2 regions of the Planococcus sp. TJ-302 genome follow, and region 2 is predicted to be linked to the other one. Evidence: riboswitches for the same ligand, from Rfam matches in the RefSeq annotation. Region 2 holds a riboswitch; the other holds the start of a gene.
What was found. Region 2 has a riboswitch for thiamine pyrophosphate ahead of AC4EHB_RS02955 (YkoF family thiamine/hydroxymethylpyrimidine-binding protein). Riboswitches for the same ligand answer to the same signal wherever they lie in the genome.
Positions count from the first base shown of each region.

Region 1: linked by a shared signal. The riboswitch ahead of thiT (energy-coupled thiamine transporter ThiT) and the one ahead of AC4EHB_RS02955 (YkoF family thiamine/hydroxymethylpyrimidine-binding protein) in region 2 are both predicted to bind thiamine pyrophosphate.

Region 1 covers NZ_JBZDOI010000005.1:40,677-44,876, forward strand. The annotation lists gene AC4EHB_RS16065 (TspO/MBR family protein) at 1-323, shown strand, start outside; gene map (type I methionyl aminopeptidase) at 877-1,626, opposite strand; gene thiT (energy-coupled thiamine transporter ThiT) at 1,709-2,284, opposite strand; TPP riboswitch at 2,380-2,479, opposite strand; gene AC4EHB_RS16080 (M20 family metallopeptidase) at 2,627-3,709, shown strand; gene AC4EHB_RS16085 (hypothetical protein) at 3,765-3,896, shown strand; gene AC4EHB_RS16090 (SGNH/GDSL hydrolase family protein) at 3,942-4,200, opposite strand, start outside.
Region 2 covers NZ_JBZDOI010000001.1:573,553-577,752, forward strand. The annotation lists gene AC4EHB_RS02950 (hypothetical protein) at 107-1,132, opposite strand; TPP riboswitch at 1,424-1,530, shown strand; gene AC4EHB_RS02955 (YkoF family thiamine/hydroxymethylpyrimidine-binding protein) at 1,624-2,223, shown strand; gene AC4EHB_RS02960 (ECF transporter S component) at 2,216-2,797, shown strand; gene AC4EHB_RS02965 (ABC transporter ATP-binding protein) at 2,784-4,200, shown strand, end outside.

The DNA of each region.
Region 1 (4,200 bases), on a different contig from region 2:
TATCCATCAATTTGGGCTGGATCAGCGTCGCCACCATCGCCAACGTCAGCTACGTGCTCACTTACTATAATTGGGGCGGCTGGGGCCTCAGCGACCAGCTATGGGTTGTCATCATGCTGACAGTCGGAACCGCTCTCGCGCTCCATATACGCTTCCACCATTACGACATTCCTTATGCTTCGGTTTTCATCTGGGCATTCATCGGCATCGCTGTAAAACATGGCACCGATGAACTCCTAGTGACGACGGCTTCGCTGTTTCTGAGCGGCGTCATTTTCACAGGTATCTTATTGATCAAAAAACGGCCATTAACAAGGGCTTGATAAGAACAAGCATCACAAACCCGTATGGAATTTATTCCGTGCGGGTTTTGTTTTTGTGGATTCGATAGTTATTAAAAATTCTCTGACGCCTTTTCATTTCGCTTCAGCGCACTTTCATGTCTCGAAGCTAGCGAAGCGATGCAGAGACATGCGGACGCTTTCCGCGGGCACTACCTCAGCCGCTTTACTCACAGCGTTCGCTCCAGGGTCTTCGGCACGTGCTGAATCCGCAGGAAAGATATGACCGAAGGTAGTTCGGTCATATCTTTCCGACGAAGCTAGCGAAGCGATGCAGGAGCAGTATGTTTACCCTCGCCGCCTTCCGCTTCATTCAAAGGTATTTCTTAATAGAGAATCATTTCTTTTATCAAAAAACATGAAAGATATGCTCGCTGAAGTTTCCAGCAAATCTCAAGATATGGAGCAAAACACCTCCGACTCCCGCGGGGCTGTATTGCGGAATATCTTTCTTAGATTTATTTGAAACCCAGGATTTTTTACTTTTTAATCATAGAAAAACGCACCGGGATAAAATCCGGTGCGTTTTTGACTTTCAGTCTAATTTAGTGAGCAAAATCGGCTCGCCTTTTGTCACCAGTACAGTGTGTTCAATCTGCGCCACCAACGACTGGTCAGGCGTGATGAAAGTCCAGCCATCCCCTGATTCGATAATGTGTTCGGCTTTCTGTGAAATGAACGGCTCCACTGCCAGGATCATACCTTCTTTCAGGATGGTTTTTTCCCACGCGTCGTAATAATTCAAGATATGCTGAGGAGCCTCATGAAGCGATTTTCCTATGCCGTGCCCTGTCAGGTTCTTGATGACGAATAGGCCCTGCTGCTTCGCTTCGCGCTCGACCGCTTTGCCGATCTGGTTCAGCTTCGCGCCGGCCTTGACTTTCGTCATCGCAAAATCAAATGCGGACGCAGCCACTTCGCAGAGTTTCTCTTTTTCAGCGTGGCCTTCGCCCACCACAAAAGAGATGCCCGTGTCGGAAAAATAACCTTCTAAAGAACCCGATACGTCGATGTTGACCATATCGCCTTCTTTGATGACGCGGCTGCCAGGAATGCCGTGGGCAACTTCCTCGTTGACGCTGATACACGTGAACCCCGGGAAATCATATTCCGATTTCGGGCCGGACACGCCGCCTAGTTCGTCGAACAGGCGGCCGCCCAGTTCGTCGATTTCTTTCGTCGTCACTCCTGGTTTTGTCGCCGCCTTCATCGCCTCGCGTATTTCGGCTACCATACGGCCGGCTTTTTTCAGCATTTCTATATCTTGTTCAGTAGTAGCAATCATTGAATAACCCTTCTTTCAAATTGTCTATGAAAAATTATACCATAAGAAAAGAGGACTATCACAACAATAGTCCCCCCTTTTATTATTGATTTGCGTGTACCAGTTTCGGAGCGGCAGCGAACAGTGCCGAACAGACAAATGCTGCCAACAGGAATACTGGAATCATATAAGTCGCGTTATAGACTGCTGAATAGACAAGCACATTGCCTTCCGCAAACATGCCGAAGAACAAGATGCCTGTCACCACATGCATGGCATATCGCAATAACGAGCCGAGCAGCACTCCGGCTATGATAGCTGACACCATCTGTCCAGTGCGTTTTTTTTCAGCCGCTCTCAAATATCTTCCGCGCATAATTCCTGCCAAGCCAACGACGCCATAAGCCGCCAGGTAATCCAGGATGACCTGCAGCACGACATAGCCGAAAGACAGCGGCGTCACGGAGACCGTACCCGTCACTATTTGCAGCAGCCCGACCAGCACGCCCGTCAATACGCCAGCAAGGACGCCTCTGCGGAAAGCCATCAGGACGATTGGGATCATCACCAGGCTGACAGAGCCCCCTTGCGGCATTTTGAACGCGATAAAGTCGAGCACAAAGCCCAACGCACCGAAAATCGCGATTTCCATCATTAAAATCACTCGTAAATTTCTCATAGCTTCCTCCTTATGTGTTGTGCACATCACCAGAAGGGCCGCGAATCAAAACCATATAAAAGCGGCGCCAGGATAGATCCTGGCGCCGCGTAAGGGCAGGTTTCCATCCACATCCCTGCGCAAGTGTTAACTTACAGGTTCAAAGGGTAAGAACAGAACGTTCACTCTCAGCAAATAGCTCCCCTTGTGGTGTATACAATTATTATCTTACACTTGTATTGTACACAAGCGCATTCTTGAATGCAAACCTGTTTCAAGCAGCGTCAGCAGGGTAACAGGTATATAGCGAGAAATTCAAGAAAGGTGGTGGAGGCAGCAGGAACAACTGCTGCTGAAAATATTATGATCGAGCTTTTGAAAGAACTGATTAAGATCCAAAGCGATACGAAAGAAGGGGCAAATGAAGCGCTCGAATATTGTGCGGGATGGCTCGAGAAGAATGGCCAGGACGTAAAGGTCCACGATAACAACGGCTATAAGATGTTGACAGCCATCAAAGGCCAAGGCACGGAAACCCTCATCTGGAATGGCCACGTCGATGTTGTGCCGGGGCATCCGGAACAATATGTGCCTATTGAAAAAGCCGGACGCATTTACGGACGTGGGTCTGCGGACATGAAAGCGGGAGCCGCCGCCATGATGCAGGCATTCGTCGAATTGGACGCCTCTAAATTGAACCGGATCGTGCAGCTTCATATTGTTACAGATGAAGAAATCGGTGGGCGCAACACGTCGAAATGGCTCGTTGAACAAGGCTATACCGGAGACTTTGTCATTTGCGGCGAACCTACTGGATTGAAAATCGGGCTGCAGTCAAAAGGGATTCTGCGCATGGATCTGACGTTCAAAGGCAAACCAGCGCATGGCAGCCGTCCTTGGGAAGGCATCAATGCCATTGAATCCGCGATGAAATTCCATGCAGGAATGGCCGACCTGCCGTTCCGCAAAGAGGCGACGGAATATTACGAGCAGCCGTCAGTAAATCTCCCGATTATCAAAGCTGGCGACCGTTATAACGTTGTACCGGAAATCTGTGAAATGTCCTACGATATCCGTTTCATGCCGGGCCAGGACAAAGAGGAAATCGTCCGCCAAATGAAAGAATTGGCAGAGCGGCTCAATCTAGACATGGAATATAAAGCTAGTGGCTCGACGCCGGCATTGACGACCACAAAAGAAAACCGCTCCATCCAGTCCCTGGAAAAAGCGATTTCAGATACAACAGGCGAGACCCCTGTGTTGTTTGGGCAGCACGGCGCAGCTGACACCCGCTATTATGCGGAGGTCAATGGCGGCGAAGGGGCAATCGAGTTCGGTCCGACCGGAGATGACTGGCATGGCAACGCGGAATATGTAGAAGTCCAAAGCGTCCATCAGTACAAAGACATCTTGTTGGCCCTCGCCCTATCACCTGCCTATGTTTAAAGCAGACACCTTTTGGGAATACTAAACTAACTTACTCATGACAGGAGAGATTTAAATGGCATTAGGACGTTTATTGAAAACTGCGATAAAATTTGCACCCATCGCTTACCCGATTATCCGCAAAGCTATGAACAAAAAAAAAGCCAGCAACGCGGGCCAATATAAAACACCACAATCAAAACGATAAGATAAAAAGAGCTGCAGCGATTCTCGCTGCAGCTCTTTTTCCTCTTTAACTATAAGGGATGGCTTCTTTTAGCGCCAATAGTCCGGCGGCATTGTGCCGGGACGGATTCACGGCCGCTGAGCTTCCTTCCAATTCACCAGAAGACTCTTCATCTTGCTGAGCCTGGATTTCTTCAAAAGAAACCGGAGCCGCGGCAGGCACTTCCCAGTCTTCCACTGTCCACCCTTTTTGGTAGACATCGAAAAAGGCATTTGCCATTGTCTGGTAGCCGCTTAAATTCGGGTGTACATCCGCTGCGTTTGGA
Region 2 (4,200 bases):
AGCATTCTTGGAGCCTTCCATTTGCCGGAAATTCTTCACTTCGCCAAAGAAAAAAGCTGCTCCAAAGGCCATTTAATGGCCTTTGGAGCAGCTTTGCTATTATTCATTAATCCGCTAGATGTTCATCAGCCCGGTCCATCAAGATGTACTCGAATGAACCGTCCAATTGATACCCGCCGTTTGTTTCGTTGATCGTGATTTGTGTTTCAAGTTCAGTTAATAATGTATTCAAGTTTTCCATCACCGGTTCCAGCGCATGCTTCGATGCTCCTCCGATAACATGGCTATCCAGGAAATAGTCTTTCAAGCATACTGGGGTTACTGCTTTCAGCTGGTGCGCATTCAACAGCAGATGGCGCAATACATGTGCTTGAGGCGCAGCCAATGCCTCCTTGATGCCGTTAAAGTGGAGCTCTGTTCCTGTATCTCCAAAAAATAGCATTAGGGTATCTTTAGGCGCTGAGCTGCACGTCTCTATGCATTCATCGATTGAACAATATTCGGTGCCGTCCAATGTCGTCATGCGGTACGCTTGGGATTTCAATATGCCTTCGTTATAGCTGAGTTGAGTGAAAAAATCGGCAAAAATCGGATTGCCCGATCCTTCGTTCTGCCCATTCTCTGAACCGATGACCAAGGTCTGGCATGCAGTATGCAGCGAGCAATTCGACAAGTACAAGACCACTCGATTAATTTGTTCCGTGCTGAGCAAGAACGCCCCATCGCTGTAACTCTTCTGAAAATCCAACGCCTTCTGGAAATGGCCGATAGATTCGCTGAATTTTTTTTGCAGATAAGCCAGGCAGCCTAATCTATAAGAAACAATCGGATTTTTCCGATCGTAGCTTTGCACTCTTTTCAAAACTTTTTCAGCTTTTACACGTTCTTGTGTGGTGCTTCCATGGACGCTGGAACTATAGCGCAGCAAATAACACACCAATTTTTTCTTTATATATGTATAATAATCGAGGTAGTCGTTATCGTCTTTGCTAAGAATCGACAAATGCGTATGCATCGCATCATAAATCTCGATTTTCGTGTAATTCAACAACCCTTTTCTGCTTTCTTCGCTCAAATGCAGCTCTTGTTCAATTTCTTCTAGTTCATCCAGACTTATATCACGATATCGCATGTTCTTCCTCCCAATAAATAAAACACTCTAAAATGTAGGGGTTCATTAATAAAAAAATATAAAAATCTTATAGTATAACAATAATATTGCACTAGACAAGGAATAAATAAGATAATTTTTACATTTATAACAAACTTGCAGTATTTTTATGATACCAATCATTGGCATGATAAACAATACATCTCATCAAATATATATTAAAAAATCTTTCCATCCCCTCTTTACTTCTTCAGAACCTTCCGCTAAACTGAACCCATCGGGAAAACCCGACACAAAAAAACTGCATACCGTTTTCTGCACTAGGGGTGCTTAATTTTAGCTGAGATGCAAGCGCAAGCTTCGATCCCTTATAACTCGATCAGGTTAGGACCTGCGTGAGGAAGTGTGGCGCATTTCTGACCCAATCCTTTCTGGATTTCATACATGAAATTGTGGCTGCATCTTCGCGGATGCGGCCTTTTTTGTGTATATTTTTAAGGAGGATTTTTTATATGGAACCATTTCAATGCGGCACCAGCCCGATTGTCGGATTTCGCTTTTCTTTGCATCCGATGGCCGGGGATTTCATCCAAGTCATCAAAGGGGCGTTGCGGGAAACCGATACCTCAAATGTCTGGATGCACACCGACGATGTTTCGACCGTCATCCGCGGCAGGCAGCTCCACGTCTTCAATACGGCAAAGTCGATAGCGCTCCATGCTGGTAAGAAGGGCGTGCATGTCGCCATGTCAGGCACGTTTTCTGTCGGCTGCCCAGGGGATTCTGCCGGAGACGCCTATTTGGACAAAGAAGATGCTTTGTTGAACATCGACACGTCGAAGCAATATGTATCTTCGCAATTTGCGCTTTATCCCATGAACACTCCCGATTATATGGAAATCATCTACCGGGAAGTCGAACGTGCGAAAGAGCGTGGCGTCTTTAATGACTCCATGCATTATGCGAGCGGCATCCATGGCGATATCCATGATGTATTCGCTTTTTACGAAGAAGCGTTTACCAATGCGCGCTCTACCGAAAACGCACACCTAGTGATGACAGTCGCTTTGAGCATAAACAGCCCTTCTCACGGAGGTGGCAGCGGTGCTTAAAGATTGGAAATTGAAAGAAATCGTCTTGATGTCACTGTTCGGCGTTGTCTTTGGCATCGTTTATCTCTTATTTATCCACTTCGGCAATATTTGGGCGGGCATTATCGGACCGATCGCGTATGAATGGATGTTCGGCATCTGGTTTATCGTATCCATCATTTCGATGTACATTATTCGCAAACCTGGGGCTGCCGTTCTGCCTGAAACATTGGCGGCGTTAATAGAAGTCCTTCTTGGCAATGCGGTCGGACCACGTCTCATCTTGTCAGGGCTCATTCAAGGTCTTGGTGCAGAAGCAGCATTTGCGGTCACGCGTTACAGGCATTTCAACTTGGCAGTATTGATGCTTGCCGGCGCAGGATCTGCTGTGTTCAGTTTCGTCTATGGCTATTTCATATCGGGGTATGCAGCACTCGATCCGTCATTTGTCGCTTTGATGTTCACATTGCGTGTCTTGAGCGGCATGGTGATTGCAGGAATCGGCGGCAAATATATTGCCGATGGTCTCCTCGCAACTGGTTCGCTGCGCGGTTATGCAATTTCCCGCAGCAGCAAAGGTGATGCGGGTGCCTGAGGAAGTTATTCGATTAAATGATCTGTCATTCCGCTTCCCGGATTGCGGCAAAACGGTATTGAACAATGTATCAGCTGTTATCCATCAGGGAGAACGCATCGTCGTTTGCGGGCCGAGCGGCTGCGGCAAAAGTACGTTAATGTATTTGCTGAACCGCCTTTATCCGCTCAATTGCGATGGCATCGTCAGCGGAGAAATCAAGTTGTTCGGAGAAAATGCGGAGGATTACGCCCCTGGAGAAATCAATCGCCGGATTGCTACAGTGTTTCAGGATCCCGACTCTCAATTCTGCATGCCGACAGTCGAAGAGGAATTGGCATTTACGCTGGAGAACCTTCATATTCCTTTCGCTGACATGGAAAAGCAGATTGCGGACATCCTAGATTTGACGTCTTTAACCAAGTGGAGACATTCCAAAATCCATAGCTTATCCGGCGGCATGAAACAGCGTGTCGCTGTCGCTTGCGCGTTAATCATGGATCCGGAAGTGCTCTTGCTAGACGAACCATTATCCCATCTTGATCCTTTGACTGCGCGCGATTTCGTCCGCTGGCTCGACGGATTACAGCAACATCGACACCTGACAATCATTGCTGTCGAACATAGACTGGCAAACTGGGAAGCTTTCTTCGATCGAGAAATCAGGCTCGACAAAGACGGCCGGTTAATCGCGGATGGTCCGCCGGTGGCAGTCCCGGCCCTACAATTTCCTTCGCGGCTTTATAAGAAATTGGCAGAAGAAGCACTTTCCGTTCATCATTTGGCAGTAGAAATCAATGGCAAAACACGTCTCTTCCCCCTGTCATTCTCATTAAAACTCGGCGAAGTGGTGGTTGTCGCAGGTCCGAACGGCAGCGGGAAAACTACGCTTTTAAAAGCATTATGCGGCATTCACCAGCCGGTAGGCACCTTACAGGCTATTTCCCGGGCAGGCTATGTGCCTCAATCTCCCGAGTTCATGTTTTTGACGCAGAGCGTCACTCAGGAATTGGCGTATTCGGGAATCTCTTCGCTGCAGGAAATCAAACTTCTGTTGAAGCGGCTAAATCTCGCTGCAATCGCGGATTCGCATCCATTTTCGGTGAGCCACGGCCAAAAACGGCGTGTTGCGATTGGCGCAATGCTTGCAGACAAGCGGCAAATTCTGCTTATGGATGAACCGACAGCCGGACAAGACGCCGAGTCACTTAAGGAATTATATGATTTAATCCGGCAGCGGGCTGCAGAAGGGACAGCATTTTTAATCGTCACGCACGACATGACATTCGCTTTGGCGGTCGCTGATTCCTTGCTGCTGCTGAAAGATGGGTCGATGACCGGCAAGTATTCCGCGGCGTACTTATGGAAGCGGAATGACTTGCTGTTGGCGCATCATTTATTGCCTCCGGAAGGAACTTCAATCA